Lewinella sp. 4G2: one gene and its partner. The protein of the gene in region 2 interacts with the protein of the main gene of each other region in a pairwise test. Links are inferred from orthologs where the notes say so. Each region holds a gene or a part of one and is shown on either strand. Other genes may lie near its edges. The genes, in order: A3850_RS06775 and priA.

Evidence for each region.
Region 1: the proteins of priA (region 2) and A3850_RS06775 interact in binary tests that used the Escherichia coli proteins (3 or more experiments, as listed by UniProt). The link is inferred for Lewinella sp. 4G2 from one-to-one orthologs.

Annotation. Positions count from the first base shown.
Region 1 is NZ_LVWJ02000014.1:1,380,777-1,389,005, reverse strand. The notes cover bases 2,993-5,680. They hold A3850_RS06775 (single-stranded DNA-binding protein), read left to right. Parts: upstream 2,993-3,930; coding sequence 3,931-4,431; downstream 4,432-5,680. Other genes in these bases: gldE (gliding motility-associated protein GldE), read left to right, coding at 4,615-5,680; mutY (A/G-specific adenine glycosylase), read left to right, coding at 2,993-3,853. Also shown: A3850_RS06795 (reprolysin-like metallopeptidase), read left to right, coding at 1-282; A3850_RS06790 (LptF/LptG family permease), read left to right, coding at 427-1,518; A3850_RS06785 (RNA polymerase sigma factor), read left to right, coding at 2,099-2,623; more of mutY, read left to right, coding at 2,765-2,992; more of gldE, read left to right, coding at 5,681-6,111; A3850_RS06760 (PfkB family carbohydrate kinase), read left to right, coding at 6,498-7,415; A3850_RS06755 (aminotransferase class I/II-fold pyridoxal phosphate-dependent enzyme), read left to right, coding at 7,431-8,229. UniProt on the Escherichia coli protein: Plays an important role in DNA replication, recombination and repair. Binds to ssDNA and to an array of partner proteins to recruit them to their sites of action during DNA metabolism. Acts as a sliding platform that migrates on DNA via reptation.
Region 2 is NZ_LVWJ02000014.1:425,489-434,127, reverse strand. The notes cover bases 5,542-8,639. They hold priA (primosomal protein N'), read right to left. Parts: upstream 8,284-8,639; coding sequence 5,800-8,283; downstream 5,542-5,799. Other genes in these bases: A3850_RS03290 (dihydrofolate reductase), read left to right, coding at 8,420-8,639; A3850_RS03300 (IS3 family transposase), read left to right, coding at 5,542-5,717. In the rest of the region: murI (glutamate racemase), read left to right, coding at 1-271; A3850_RS03320 (DinB family protein), read left to right, coding at 273-725; A3850_RS03315 (polyribonucleotide nucleotidyltransferase), read left to right, coding at 1,121-3,382; A3850_RS03310 (head GIN domain-containing protein), read left to right, coding at 3,530-4,258; A3850_RS03305 (transposase), read left to right, coding at 4,333-4,734; more of A3850_RS03300, read left to right, coding at 4,731-5,541.

The DNA of each region.
Region 1 (8,229 bases), 960 kb from region 2 along the record:
ATCGATCCGGACGCCGTCGTGGTTTCCAACGATGACGTTAGTGCTCTCGAGGCTGGGTTAGAGGTCTTCCCCAACCCAGTAGCCAGTGAATTGAACGTGCGCTGGTCCGCCCAGGTGAACCGCACCATCGACGTGGAATTGTTCGACCTGAACGGTCGCCGTCTGCAAACCCGCCGCGTGGAGGGATTGACGGGCGCTACTACCATTAATACTTCCACCCTGGCCAGCGGCGTTTACTTGCTGCGCGTGGATGGAGCCGTCCGGCGGGTAGTTAAGCAGTAGTTTCGCACGGCGTAAGCTACTTACCTTCGGGCCCGGCCTGGTGATCATCACCGCGCCGGGCCCGACTTATTTGGGGGTGCGGTGAGGCAACGATCCGAAGTGCCAGCGCGTCCTATTAACTCTATTCTTATTCACGACTGTTCGATGCTGAAAAAGCTGGATTGGTACATTGTTGGCAAGTTTCTCCGCACGTTCTTCTTTACGTTGCTGATCTTCTCCATGGTGAGCATCATCATTGATTTTAGTGATAAGACCGAGCGCTTCATCGAATCGGACATCACCAAGTTCGAGATTGCCTTTCAGTACTTCCCCAGTTTCCTGCTCTTCATTATGGGGTTCATCTGGCCCATGCTCTGCCTGATCGCGGTCATCTTCTTTACGGGAAGGATGGCGGCTAATTCGGAGATCATCAGTATTCTCAATGCCGGGGTCAGTTTCCGGCGTTTTCTGCGGCCCTTTATGGTGACGGCGGCTTTCCTCGCCTTTCTGTTCCTGGTGGGCGTTCACTTTGTCATCCCCTGGGGTAATGAGATCCGAACGGACATTGAGCGCACCCACTTTGGCCGCAATCGGGACAAGGGCAAAACGAGCAACGTTCACTTCTTCGTCGCTCCGGGCACGAAAGTGTTCATGACGCACTACAGCAAATTGGATAGTTCCGCCCGCAATTTCCGGATCGAGCACTTCGAGAACAACGAGCTGGTAGCGCTAACGAAAGCCCGTTCGGCCAAGTTTACGCCTGGTGATCCTTCCTTCTGGCGGCTCTCCAACTACGAGCAACGAACGTTTGACGGCATTAACGAAACGTTGGAGGTAGGTGCCTTTGGCCACCTGGACACCGTGCTTAACCTCTTCCCCGCCGACTTCGTGGAGTACAAGGAAGAGCAGCAATCGATGACGACTCCCCAGTTGATCAGGCACCTCAGCAAACAGCAGGCGCGGGGGGCGGGCAACGTCCGTCAGTACCAGGTAGAATTAGCCCGTCGCTCGGCGCAGCCGTTTACGATCTTCATCCTTACGCTGATCGGAGTATCCGTCGCCGGCCGCAAGACCAGGGGAGGGATGGGGATTCAGTTGGCTTTAGGGATCTTCATTGGGGCGCTTTTCGTCTTCGTTACCCAGTTCGCTTCCACCATCACTACTTCTGCCGGGATGCCCATCTACCTGGGGATGTGGATGCCCAACATCATCTTCTTTGCCGCTGCACTCTACTTCGTCCTGAACGCCCAGCGCTGACGGAGTATCCTCTTAGGTACTTACTGCTCCTTTAGACCTTGGAAACTAAGCATCAACGCACTTAGTCCGAATTCCTGCATGCCCGTCATTCACTCTATATCGGGCGTCTCGACTAAGTGGGGGACTCAGAACGTGTCGCTGCCGCAGGTGCAATATTTTGGACCGAATAGTGGACAGGTCCTGAGCGATGATTTAGTCAGCGGATGCTGGATTGGCTGTATGATATCAGGCCTTCAGCAGCTTAGGCAGAGTATTGGACAAGTTAGACAAACGGAACTTCATTGTTACCTGGTCATCTTCCGCCATGCCTATTTTTGTACTCTGATTGAGCTTTGTCGAGCGTTTAAGCACAATAGAATGGCAATCTCTTAGACAAAACAATCTATATTTCATTTTTTACTGAAAGTTCAATTTACGGATGCGCACTGTTAAACAGACGTAAAGCTTTGTTTTACAGAGGTTTGGAGAATAGGCCCTAAGTGATGCAGGGTTAGGATAGATTCCAGTGGGTGCAAAAACCTTGCAATCCATTTAAGTTTTGCCTAAATTTGGTTAGACAAAACCACTAAAGCCTTCTATCATGTCCCAAATGGAATTTTTTACCGAGTTCAATCGGTTAACTACGCTACTTAATTCTTTCGCTTACAATCTGACGAAGAACTCGGAGGATGCGAAGGATCTCTACCAGGAAACTGCCTTCCGCGCCATTACGAACCGGGATAAGTTCAACCCCGGCACTAACCTGAAGGCCTGGCTCTTCACGATCATGAAAAACATCTTCATCAACAACTACCGGAAGAAGATGAAGGCGAACACGATCATGGACAATACGGAGAACCTATACTACCTCAATTCTGGCCGTACCCAGATCGATAATGAGGCGGAGAGCGATATTTTGATCAAGGAGCTGACCGTCCTGATCAATGATTTGGATGATAGTACCCGTATTCCTTTCCTCATGCACTATCAGGGCTTCAAATACCAGGAGATCGCTGACCACCTGGGTCTTCCCCTGGGCACCGTGAAGAGCCGCATCTTCTTTGCGCGTAAAGACCTTAAACTACAAATTGCCCGCCAGTACGGGAAGCTTCGGCAGACCGCCTAAGTGTACTGACTGTCGGCTTACTGTGGTGCATCAGTCCATAACTATTGTGCATGGTAAACTATCAAAACCTATTTCGACCGGGGCGCTACAACGCCCCGGTTTTTTTATGCGACCTTACGACGCACTAATAACTCCACATCGTTGACTAAAGCGGACTGGAAATATTTTCGAACGCAACTTCTGGCGTGGTACCTACCCGAACGGCGGCCAATGCCCTGGAAGGAACACCGCGACGCGTATAACATCTGGTTGAGTGAGATCATTCTGCAGCAAACCCGCGTCGAGCAGGGCCGCGCTTACTACGAGCGGTTTGCCGAGACATACCCTACAGTGGCAGACCTGGCCGCAGCTGATGACGACGCCGTCATGAAACTATGGGAAGGCTTAGGTTACTATTCCCGTGCTCGCAACTTGCTGAGGGCCGCCCGCATGGTGGTAGCCGAATATGGCGGGCAGTTTCCAGATACCGCCGATAAGCTCAGGAAACTTCCCGGCGTCGGGCCGTACACCGCCGCGGCGATAGCCAGTTTCGCCTTCGGTGAACAGGTAGCCGTGGTGGATGGCAACGTATACCGCATCCTCGCCCGCTACGCTGGTAATTCAACACCGATTGATAGCACCCCCGGCAAAAAACTCTTCGCACAGTTGGCGACGGATGCCCTCGGTGACGTACCCGCCGCACGCTTCAACCAGGCGATCATGGACTTTGGCGCACTGATCTGCACGCCAAAACGAGCTAGCTGTAAAGAGTGCCCACTCTCAACTAACTGCAGGGCATTTAACAACGGCCAGGTATACGAGCTACCCGTCAAGCAAAAGACGCTAAAGCGGCGGGACCGCCACTTCCACTACCTCGTCATCAAAGACGATGCCGACCGAACCATCATCCGCCAACGGCAGGGTAAGGATATTTGGAAAGATCTCTACGAGTTCCCACTCATCGAGACCGTCAGTAATGAGGTGGGCACGCAGGAATTGGCCCACCATCCCGATTGGCCCGAATGGCTCCCCGCCGCCGAATTGGAATTCACCAAACGCAGCCAGGTCTATAAGCAACAATTGACGCACCAGACGATCTACGTCAGCTTTCACACCTTTCGTTGGGGATTAATGCCAGGAAGTATTGAAAATTACCTGCTACCCCAAAACAAATTGTTGGATAAATTTGCCTTTCCACGCGTAATCACTAAATATATCGAGGATAAGACCCTACTTTTGGACCTCTTCTGATTACCGATCCCAAGCTCCTCATTTCACCCCTGCTGGCAAATTGCTAGAGGATTCCATTCCGCTAAATCGCACTCTCCATGGTCAATAAAGTTACCCTCATCGGCCGGCTCGGCTCCGACCCCGAAATTCGCACCCTTGAAAGTGGAGTAGCCGTTGGACGTTTCTCCGTAGCTACCTCAGAGAACTACAAGGACCGCAGCGGTGAATGGCAAGAACAGACAGAGTGGCACGACGTCGTCGTCTGGCGCCAGGCCGCCGAGCGCGCCCAACGTTCCCTGCACAAAGGAGTGATGGTCTACGTGGAAGGCAAACTGACGCACCGGAAGTGGCAGGATAAGGAGGGTAACAACCGGAAAACCACCGAAGTCGTGGCGAACTACTTCCGGGTGCTCGTCAACCCTAACGCTGGTGAAGGAGGTCCACGCCCCTCTTTGGCTGACGCACCTCCAGTTTACACTCCCGAAAACAACGCCCCGGCGGCTCCCCAAGCTACGGCGGCTACCCCTGCCCAAACTCCCGCATCGCAGGCACCAGCCGCTCCCGCCATTGACGACGACGGAGAGGACCTACCATTTTAATCCTCAGTAAAATAATTGACTAGGTAAGTGGCTCAGCGTACTGCAACTCGAGCATGAATACCATCCATTTAGCCGTAAGTACTTACACGAGTATACAAGGGGTGCCCCGTGAATAGGGAGGTTGTAGGCTGATGTTCAACCGTAGCCATTCTTCACCCCGCGGGTTACCGGGCTGCCCTATCTTTGCAACTTCACCATCCTGCGCGTGGGCGCACTGCATTGGACCCAACCGGTTTATCCTACCTTTTTGAATCTACCCTCCTGCTCAGCTTCACTTCGACGCTGATCTTCGGTGGTGGAGGAATCGTGCTGCTCTTATTGTTGTCCGGGCTCGTGTCCGGCTCCGAAGTAGCTTTCTTTTCGCTGACGGATAATGATTACGAAGATTTCGCCGAATCCCCCACGCCGGCCAGCCTGACGCTGATTGACTTCCGGGAGCGGCCGCGGCAGTTATTGGCAACGATCTTGATCGCCAACAACTTCATCAATATTGCGATCGTCCTGATCTCGGAGGTGCTACTGCGGGCGCTGTTCCCTGAATCTATTTTCACCAATTGGGCTACTGGCATCCTTTCGTTCCTGGATCAATTTGGTCTTGCCATTAACCCTGAAGGTTACTTCTCAGCGGAACCACTGGCTGGAGCGATTCGCTTCACCGTTACCGTGGTTGGAGTGACGTTTCTATTGGTACTTTTTGGAGAGGTAGCGCCAAAAGTCTACGCCCGTATGAACCGGGTGGAACTGGCTTCCCTCATGGCCCGCCCGGTCAACTTTTTGATGAGCCTGTTCAAACCAGTGTCCGTTCTCCTCGTGAATGGAGCTTCCATTATCGAACGCCGGCTGGAAAGCCACACCAACGACAATTTTTCGCCCACCCAGCAAGACATCGATGAGGCCATTGACCTCACCGTACAGCAGGAGGAGAACGGGGAGGAGAGCCAACAGGATGTATTCCTCCTCAAACAGATCGTCCTCTTCGCCAACGTGACCGTCCGCCAGATCATGCGCAGCCGGGGAGACGTGGTGGCCGTCGACCAGAGTGCGAACTACCACGAGTTGCTAGACCGCGTCCGGGAACACAGTTACAGTCGAATTCCCGTCTTTGAAGACGACTTTGATAAGGTGCGGGGAATCCTGTACGTGAAGGACCTGCTTGGTTACCGCTACGAAAGTGCTGACTTCGACTGGTTGAGCCTCGTCCGGCAAGAAGTGCTGTACGTACCCGAGAACAAGAAGGTGAGTGATCTGCTAAAGGAATTCCAACAGCAAAAGATGCACATGGCCATCGTCGTGGATGAGTACGGCGGCACGGAGGGCATCGTCACCCTCGAGGACGTCATGGAAGAAGTGATTGGTGACATTCAGGACGAGTTTGACGAAGGGGATGAGATCGTCTTCAACAAGATCGATGACTACAACTTTGAATTTGATGGCAAAACGTTGCTGAATGACGTCTGCCGGGTCCTCGATCTCAGTACCACCACCTTTGACGAGCTGAAGGGCGAGGCTGAATCTCTCGCCGGTATCATTCTGGAGACCATCGGCCACTTCCCCGAGCCCGGGCAAGAGATCAAGATTGGGGAATACACCCTCAAACCACTCTCGGTCACCTCCCGGCGGATCGAGGAGGTACTCATCACGCTTCCGGAGACGTCAGCCAGTGAAGAAGGTGAGGATTAGGCTGGCAATTGGCAACTGTTACTCGCCCTTTTTGCATTGCACCTGCGGCAGCGACACGAAGTAAGTCCCGCACTTAGTCGGGGCGCCTGACAATTTTAGAAAAAGAGAAAACAGCAAAGATTTTTTATAACTGCTCTTGCAAATAACAAATAGCGGGTCGTACATTTGCACCCGCATTGAGAAACTGCCTCAGTAGCTCAGTTGGTTAGAGCGGCGGACTGTTAATCCGTAGGTCGAAGGTTCGAGCCCTTCCTGAGGCGCATTTAAAAAGCCGAGTACGATGATTCGTGCTTGGCTTTTTTCGTTTAGGCCATTAAACCTTATTCCCGTTTTGGGGTAGCACCACTGGCCTTTGCTCCATAAATCAACTTCCAAGCACTTACCGTATGTCCGCCCTCCTTTCCATTGGTACCATTGCATTCGACGACGTTTACACCCCCTACGGTGAAGTAAAAATGATCGAAGCCGGGTCCTGCACCTACATCGCCATGGCGGCGACGCATTTCTGCAAGCCGGTTCAGCTCGTATCTATCATTGGTGACGATTACAACCAGGATTTTCTGGCCGACCTGAAACGCCGCGGGTCTGACCTCGACGGCGTCGAGGTAGTGGAAGGCGGCAAGTCCTTCTTCTGGGCCGGCAAGTACCACGACGACATGATGGGCCGCGATACGCTCGATACCCAACTGAACGTACTGGAGCACTTCGACCCGAAACTGCCCGCTAGCTACCGGACGACCGACTACGTGATGCTCGGCAATCTCAGCCCGCAGGTACAGTCCAGCGTGATCGACCAGTTAGAAACGAAGCCTAAGCTCATCGCGCTCGACACGATGAACTTCTGGATGGACATCGCCATGGAGCCACTGAAGGATGTCCTCAAGCGAATCGACGTGCTGATCATCAACGACGAGGAAGCCCGCCAACTCTCCGGCGAACTGAGCTTGCTTAAGGCTGCCGCCAAGATCGTCGAGATGGGTCCACGCATCCTCATCATCAAGAAAGGAGAGCACGGCGCACTACTGTTTGACGGCGACAGAGTCTTCTCCGCCCCCGCCCTCCTACTACCTCAGGTAACGGACCCAACCGGCGCCGGCGACACTTTTGCCGGTGGCTTCATGGGCTACCTCGCCTCGACGGACGATACCAGTTTCGAAAACCTCAAGCGCGCCATTATCTACGGTTCGGCAATGGCCAGTTTCGTGGTGGAAGACTTCGGTACCCGCCGCATGCAGGGCTTGACCCGGGCGATGATCGATGGCCGCGTACAGCAGTTCGTCGAGTTGATCGGAGTTGATATTTAAACTATCCCCGCTCCCTTGGCCAACTTCCTCGATAAACGACTGGCAGCCATCCGGGCTACGGGTACTTTCCGGTCCCTCCCCGGAACGGTGCGAGGGATTGATTTTTGGTCCAACGACTACCTTGGTCTGGCACGGGATGCCAGCACTGTTTCTTCCTCCGAACACCTGGCCGGCGGCGCTACCGGCTCTCGCTTAATTTCGGGCGATCGCGATGCCTACCACCAGCTGGAAGTACGGATCGCTGAATACCACGGGTTCCCTTCCGCCCTGCTCTACCCTTCGGGATATACGGCCTTCCTTGGCTTGCTTTCCTCCCTCCTACAACGGACGGACACCATCATTTACGACGAACTCAGCCACGCTTGTTGCCGCGACGGTATTCGTCTGGGCCACGCCCGCGCGCTCCGGTTTCGCCACAACGACTTAGAGGATTTACGCCGACAACTTGAAGGAGCCCGCCCCGACGGTAATGTCTTCATCCTCACCGAAAGCCGCTTCAGTATGGACGGGGATCGCGCGCCGCTGCGGGAGATTGCCCTTCTCTGCCAGGAATACGGTCCCCATCTGATCGTAGACGAGGCTCATTCCGGTGGTCTCGACGGGGCGGAAGGGCGGGGGATTGTCCACGCGCTGGGCTTGCAGCAACACGTTTTCGCAAATGTGATCACCTACGGAAAAGCCTTCGGGGGCCACGGCGGAGCGGTACTTGGTTCTGCGGCTTTGAAATCCTACCTCGTCAATACCTCGCGGCCCTTCATCTACAGCACGGCACCCGCGGCGGCCCAGTATGCTGCTATCGACACTGCCTACGCTA
Region 2 (8,639 bases):
CCTGGGCTGCACTCATTACCCCATGGTAAAGGCGGATATCCAGGCCGTGGCCGGCCACGGCGTGCGGGTGATCGACCCCTCCCCGGCGGCGGCCCGCCAGGTGAAGCGCCGCCTGGAAGAAGCCGGAATCTTAGCAGAACCGGGGGCGCAAAGGATTGCACACGACTTCCTGGCGACGGGCGATGGCCGCGCCTTGCAACGCACGCTGCTGGGGTTGCCCGCACTCAACCGCCACCGCCGCCTCCTCGTTCCGAACGTACAATTAAGCTGAAATGACCCAATTCGACATCCTGCTGGCCACCCGCAAGAACCTGATCAAAATCTGTAAGGACCTGACGGACGAGCAACTCAACCGCATCCCGCCGGGCTTCAACAACAACATCATCTGGAACCTCGGCCACGTCATCGCCACCATGGAAGGCCTGACCTACGGCCTCAGCGGTTTGCCGAGTCCTTCCGGTAAGGAATTTATCCAGCGCTACCGCAAGGGGACCAAGCCGGAGGTGTCCGTCGGCAAAGAAGAGATCGAGGAGATCTTCAGCAGCCTCATCACGAGCGTCCGCCGTCTGCGGGAGGATTGGGACGGCCTCGACTTCAGCAATTTTCGGGAGTACCCCACGAGCTACGGCATTACGCTGCGGGATGTTGAGGATGCGCTCACCTTCAATTCCGTGCACGAAGCCATGCACTTGGGTACCGTGATTGCGCTCAACAAGCTGGTTTAATTCCCTGGTTGAGGCCCCGCTTACCTGTCGGGCGGCATACTTTTCTTACGGCGGGAAAAAAGCTTATCTTCGCACCAATTATCACGATGACCATAGCTTTACGCCCGCAAATGTGCGGCGGCCGGTAGCGGATCTCCGGCGTAAGATTTGAGCGTTCCGAACGTTCAGGCCTGCCTTTCGGCAATTACTCCCCCTCTCCAAGGCTGTGTTCCCTCCGTCACGCGTTTCCCGTGGCGGCGCCCCAAACCGCGTATCGACGTACGTGCCGATCTGGTATTCCTTTCTATTAGGGATGCCGATTTGGCGCTGCCGCAGGTGCCGGGTAAAGGGTGGATAAGGCCGGCCTACGGGCTGGCGGACCAAACGTAAATATTTAACTAAGTCACATTCATATTATGGGTAATAAGACCCCAATGACGGTGAGCTTCGACCTGCCGAACGGCCGGGAAGTCACCATCGAAACCGGTAAGTTGGCCACGCAGGCCAATGGTTCCGTTGTCGTAAAGTGCGGCAAAACCATGCTTTTCTGTTCCGTTGTTTCCGGGACGAGCGTGCGCGAAGGCCAGTCCTTCTTCCCTCTCAGCGTGGATTACCAGGAGAAGTTTGCCGCCGCCGGCCGCATCCCCGGTAACTTCTTCCGCCGCGAAACCCGCCTGAACGATTACGAGATCCTGATCTCGCGGATCGTCGACCGTGCCATCCGCCCCCTCTTCCCGAAGGGCTACATGTTCGATACGCAGGTGATCATCAACCTCATCAGCCTCGACCCCGAGGTGATGCCCGATGCCCTGGCCGGCCTCGCCGCTTCCGCCGCCCTCGTCACCTCGAACATCCCCTTCGCCGGGCCGATCTCCGAGTGCCGCGTGGCTCGCATCGACGGTGAGTACGTCGTTAACCCCGACCGTTCCGCACTGAAGGACGCCGACCTCGACCTTATCGTTGCCGCCGACGCGGATAACATCATGATGGTAGAAGGTGAAGGCAAGGAAGTGGACGAAGCGTCCATTATCGAAGCGCTCAAAGTAGGCCACGAAGCCATCAAGGCCCAGTGTAAGGCACAGCTCGAACTCCGCGAAATGGTGGGCGACAAAGCCACTACCCGCGAAGTGGATATCCACCAGGTATCCGAAGAGATCATCAACTACGTGGAAGGAAAGGTGAAAGCCGCAATCCAGGAAGTTGCCCGTGGTGCCCTCAACAAGGCCCAGCGTAAGGATGCCTTCAAGCAAGTGAAGGCGGACTACAAGGAAGCCGTCCTCGAAGAAAAAGGAGAAGAGTGGGTCGCCGAAAACAAGGCTGACCTCAGCGCTGCTTACGACAAGATCCAGAAGAAGACCATCCGTGACCTGATGCTCAACGAAAGCGTCCGCCTCGACGGCCGTAAGTTCGACCAGGTCCGTGATATCTGGACGGAGATCGACTACCTGCCCTCCGCTCACGGTTCGGCCATCTTCAACCGTGGTGAGACCCAGTCCCTGACCAGCCTCACCCTCGGTACGAAGACCGACCAGCAGATGGTGGACATCGCGTACGAAAACAGCTACGCGGACTTCATCCTCCACTACAACTTCCCCGCTTACTCCGTAGGTGAGACCAAGCCAATGCGCGGCCCCGGCCGCCGGGAAGTTGGCCACGCCAACCTCGCCCACCGCTCCATCCGCCAGGTACTGCCCGACGAGATGACGCACACGATCCGCTTGGTATCCGACATCATGGAGTCCAACGGTTCCTCTTCAATGGCAACTGTTTGTGCCGGCTCCATGGCCCTCATGGATGGTGGCGTGAAACTCAAGCGCCCCGTTGCCGGTATCGCGATGGGTATGGTCGCTGAAGGTGGCAAGATTGCCATCCTCTCCGACATCCTCGGCGACGAGGACGCCCTCGGTGATATGGACTTCAAACTGACCGGTACCGAAAAGGGTATCACGGCCTGCCAGATGGACATCAAGATCGACGGCCTCCCCTACGAGCAACTCCAGCAGGCGTTGGACCAGGCCCGCGAAGGCCGCCTCCACATCCTCGGTGAAATGGCCAAGACCATCGCTGAGCCCGCTGCCGACCTGAAGGCCCACGCCCCACGGATCGTCAAGCTCGTCATCGAGAAGTCTTACATCGGTGCCGTAATCGGACCTGGTGGTAAGATCATCCAGGAGCTCCAGGAAATGACCGGTACCAACATCAACATCGAAGAGATCGATGGTAAGGGCCACGTTTCCATTGCCTCCAGCGATAAGGACAGCATCGACGACGCCGTTGCCCGGATCAAGAAGATCACCTTTACTCCCGAAGTGGGTGGTGTCTACACCGGTACCGTCAAGACCATTATGCCCTACGGTGTATTCGTAGGCTTCGAGGGTGGAAAGGACGGCCTGCTGCACGTCTCCGAAATGAGCCACAGCCGCATCGATAACGTTGAGGATGCCTTCAGCGAAGGCGACGAGGTGACCTTTAAGATCGTCGATATCGACGAGCGCACCGGTAAACTCCGCCTCAGCCGCAAGGCCATCATGCCCCGCGCCGACGGAACCATCCCCACGGATGAGGAACTCGCCGCCGAGCGCCAGGCCGCCAAGGACCGCCCCCGCCGCGACCGTGGTGACCGTGGAGACCGCCGTGGTGGTGGACGCCGCGGAGACCGCCGCGATCGCCGTGACTAATCCGTCACCCAGATGCATTCGGGTGTTTACCTCCGAATCCAACACAAAAGCGCCGTCCTCCCAGCAATGGGAGGGCGGCGTTTTTATATTTGGTGCAACCCTGGATTGACTGGCTCGTCCTTCAAGCCAAACACACCAATAAGAACTATGAGAATTCTATACACGCTCCTCCTCGTTACCCTATTCACCACCGCCAGCACCCAGGCTCAGAACTGGGGGTGGAACAAAACCATTCGCGGAAACGGCGAGGTAACTGAAGACAAACGCGACCTCGAAGATTTTGATGGCATCAAGGCCTGCTGCAGCATGAATGTGGAAATCACTCAGGGGAACGAATTTTCCGTCCTCATCAAGGCGGAAAGCAATCTGATGGAATACATCGAAACCAAGGTGCTCGGAACGACGCTTGACATTGGTTTCAGGGATAAGGTGCAGGTCCGCCAGAAGGAAAATATTGAGGTATACATCACCATGCCGGAACTGACCAAGGTAGACGCCTCAAGTAGCGCTGACATTTACACCAAAGGCAGTTTCCGGGGAGAGACGCTGCGCCTGGAAAGCAGCAGTGGATCCAAAGTACGCGTCATGTTCTCCGGTGAAGCAGCACGGATAGACGCCAGTAGTGGCGGCGAAGTCATTGTCAAAGGAACCATCAATCGCCTCCGTGCCGAAGCTAGTTCCGGCGCAAATGTTGACGCCACCGAAGCCACTGCACAGGAAGTCGATGCAGACGTCAGCTCCGGCGCCGACATTGAGATCCACGTCACCGAAAAGTTGCGGGCCGACGCAAGCTCTGGTGGAAGCATCCGGTATTCCGGGACTCCTGCTCAGGTCAATTCTGACGCCAGCTCCGGCGGGAAGGTGCGCAAGCAGTAAAATGGTAGACGCTGGAACCTAGATTTTAGACGCTAGATGTCCTAAACCAAATACGTTGACACCAATGCATCGAAATGTCAACAAAAAATCGGAAGATCCGTCCCACCAAGCGCTACGGCGAGTGCTTCAAACGAGCCCGCGTCAAAGATTTTGAGGAGGGCACCTTTAGTGTCAAGCAAATGGTCCAGCTTTACGGCGTATCTTATCAAACGATCTACAACTGGATCGCTAAATACAGTAGCATGGCCAAGAAGAATGCCGTTATCGTCGAAGTCCCCAATAGTCAAACTGCTAAGCTTGCAGAACTGCAACGTCAGCTCGCCGAACAGCAAGCCCTCCTCGGTCGGATGGCCATTCAACTTGACCACAAAACGAGAATGCTGGCCATTTACGAAGAGGAGATGCCGGAGTTCAAAAAAAAAGCTGCTTCCACACTGCGCTCAGCCGACTCTTCGAGCAAAAAGAAGAGCCAATGACGAAGCAAACGATCTATTTAGCCTTGGGCGTTAGTCGACAAGCTCACGCTGCTTTTTGGAAGCGCCGAGCTAAGTACGAGGATGCCATGAACGGAGCTGAGTCTCAGTTAAAACTGTTGCGCAGAGAACACCCCGGCCTGGGCCTACAGAAAGCCTGGAGTATGCTACGGCCGCGGCATATCTCGCGCAACGCATTCTGCCGTGAGATGACCCGGCGTGGCTATGCCCTAGTCCGTAAACGCAACTACGTGCGGGTAACCCGATCGGGGTCCTATCGCTATCCTAATTTAATTAAAGAACTGATTATCAATGGGGTTAACCAAGTATGGCAGAGCGATACGACGTACTATCGCATCAACAATAGCTTTTACTACATCACCTTCATCATTGACGTTTATAGCCGTCAGATCGTAGGTGTCCATACGAGCAAACACCTACTGGCAACGGCAAACATCGCTGCCTTGGAAAGCGCTTTTCGCCAGTGTGGTCAGTCAGATCTACAGGGTCTCATCTTCCACAGCGATGGTGGTTCGCAGTATCGTAGTCGTCAGTTCGTCGAACGACTGCGTAGCAGAGGCATCTCAAGTAGTATGTGCGACGTAGCGCTGGACAATGCTTACGCTGAACGCCTCAACGGTGTGATCAAACAAGAGTACCTCGACCACTGGCAACCCAAAGACTTTGACCAGCTAAAGCGCCTGGTAAACAGAGCCGTGAAGCACTATAATACCAAACGGATCCACGGAAGGTTGCCGTTGCGAAGCAGTCCCAAAGCCTTTGTGGCCGGCTGGCGATCGGATCAGCCAGGCTACCGCTATGCGCTCTTGATCAAGGACGGCCAGGGGGTGAATGAAGACCTGTGCCCAACCGTCGTGAAGTATTTACCCACGCCCGGCAAGTATGCCCGTGAGGGGCGTGGGCAAATACTCCCCGCCGGTGTCAAGTACCTAACTGAGGAAAAATTTAAAAACCGTCGTGCGTAATGGCGCGACTTCATTATTAATCTGTCAACGCTATTTGGTTAGGCACAAGATTGTATAAAATCCAACTTCTAGCGTCTAAAATCTAATAAGGATCTACGTCCAACACCACCCTCACCCCCGTCAGCTTCGGTGCTACGTTCAGGTGAGCGATGGCCTTGCGCAAAATACCCTTCACCCGCTTCACCTCGCTGGGGATGGGTTGGACACGGACGACCATGTCCTGTAAGTAATAGGTCCGCAACCGCGCGACGCTGGGTTCGAAGGGGGCCGTGATCATTCCGCCTAGCACCGGCGCCAGCCAGGAATGTAACAACTTGGCGGCTTCCTCGGTCCTGCCCCGTTGTGGGTGGCGGAGTTGCAGGTGCATCATTTTTACGTAGGGTGGGAAGGCCGCTTCCCGGCGGTTGGTCTGTTCCCGATCGATGAATTCCTTCCACTCTCCCCCGACCACGTTTTTCAGGATGACGTGCTGCAGATCCATTGCCTGGATAATGACCTTCCCGCGCCGGTGGCGACGGCCCGCTCGTCCGGCAACCTGGGTCATGAGGTGATAGGCTCGTTCATCGGCCCGGAAGTCCGGGTAATGCAGGATCTGATCGGCGTTGATGATGCCCACCAGGCCGACCCGCTCAAAGTCCAGGCCTTTCGTGACCATTTGGGTGCCTACGAGGATGTCCAGTTCCCCGGCTTCGAAGCGGCCGATGAGTTTACCGAGGGCTTCCTTACCACGGGTAGTATCGAGGTCCATGCGGGCGATTCGTGCCTCCGGGAGGAAGATCTTGAGCTCATCCTCTATCTTTTCGGTGCCGGTACCGCTGAGCTTCATGCCCACGCTATTGCAGGCCGGGCAGGAATCTGGTTTGGAGCGGGAGTAGCCACAGCAGTGGCAACGTAATTGGTCCCGGTACCGGTGGTAAGTCAGGCTCACGTCGCAGTTGACGCACTGTACCGTGAGGTCGCAGGTCGGGCAGAAGTAAGTGGGGGCGAAACCCCGACGGTTCTGGAACAAAATCACTTGTTCCCCACGCGCCAGCGTCGCTTTGATCTCAGTGAGCAGGGTAGGGGTGAAGAACGGGTGAGCTACTCCCTTCTCGTTGGTCTCCCGGGCGTTGGCGACCAACATTTTGGGGAGTTGGATGCCTCCAAACCGCTCCGGCATACTCACCAGCCGGTACTTCCCCCGGGTGGTATTCTCCCAGCTTTCGAGGCTGGGCGTAGCCGTTCCGAGAATGGTTTTGGCGCCGTGCAGGTGAGCCAGGAAGACTGCAACGTCCCGGCCATTATAGCGCGGGTTGGGCTCCTGCTGCTTGAAACTGGGGTCGTGCTCCTCGTCCACTACCACCAAGCCAAGATCTTTAAAGGGCAGGAAGACCGCCGACCGGGCGCCGATGATGGATTTCTCCCCCCGCAGTACCGCCTGCCAGATCTCCACGCGTTCCATGCTGCTGAGGCGGCTGTGGTAGACGACGACTTTATCCCCCAACACCTGTTGGATGCGTTTGACGATCTGACTCGTCAGGGCAATTTCCGGTAAGAGGTAGAGCATTTGCTGCCCCCGGTCCAGCGTTTCCTTAATCAGTTCCACGTACACCCTGGTCTTCCCGCTGCCGGTAACGCCGTGGAGGAGTACGGGCTTATTCGCGGCGTGCGCATCCCGAATCTCACTCAGGGCGGAAGTTTGCTGGGGGCTTAAGGGGTGATTCCCATCCTGAATCGATTCGGCGGCGGAGATGCGGCTGATCTCCTGTTCGTAGAGTTCGAAGACGCCCTTTTTGACCATTTGATTGATCACGGAAGATGAATTTCCCGTCCGCTTGGTGAGGTCCGCCCGCCGGACGAAGGGGATGGTGCGGAAGAGTTGGACGTACTCCAGCAATACTTCCGTTTGCTTTTCGGAGCGGGAAACGAGTTCGAAGGCATCGTTCCAGGTTTCTTCCGGAGTGAATTGTTCGGTTAGGCGGACACAGGCGATCTTTTTGGCCTTATAGCGCTCCACCAGGTTCTCTTGTAATAGAATTACCCGCCGATCGATCAGCCGCCGGATGACGGGGAGAATCACCTTGCGCTGGAGGATGTCCTGAATGTTTTTCAGGGAGAGCTCCTGCTGGATGGTCAGGGCTTCCACGATCATGTATTCCTCGTCGTCCAGTTCGGTAGCGTCTTCGCTGAAGAGCGGCCCGAGGGTGACGATGGTTTCACTCGTCAGTTTCAGGTGGCTTGGTAGGCCGGCCGTCATCACTTCGCCGATGTTGCAGACGTAATAGTCCGCCATCCACCGCCAGAGTTGGAGTTGCTTTTCGGTGACGGAGGGCTCCACGTCGATGACGCTGAGAATCTCCTTTACCTGGTGGTCCGGCCGCTGCGCGTGGAGCCGATCAATAATCCCGGTATAGTGCTTGTTCTTACCGAACTGTACCTCAACGCGGAGACCACGCTTCACCCCACCCACCAATTCTTCGGGTACGGCGAAGGAATAGGTATCCTTCACCGCAAGTGGTACGATCACCTCCGCGTACACCGTGCCGGCTTGGCTGAGGTCGTCTGGCGTAGTTGGAGGAGCAGGCAAATTGAAAGTATTTGTTGTAAAAGTACGTTGAGCCAGGGCAGATAGTTGAACCACTAGCCCGTCATTTTCTGGTGCCGCACCGTTTTCTTCCTGGCAATGGCGGTCGCTTTGGCCGGTCGCTTTATACCTTCACGCCATGAGTACAAGCCGGCAAGCCCCCCAACTATCCGCCATCGTTGCGACGGACCGAAAAGGTACCATCGGCAAAGATGGGGACATCCCCTGGTACTTACCGGCCGATCTCAAGTTTTTCAAATCCGTTACGCTGGGCCACCCCGTTATCATGGGGCGGAAGACCTTCCGCAGCATCGGCCGGCCGCTTCCGAAGCGCACGAACGTCGTCCTTACTCGCGATG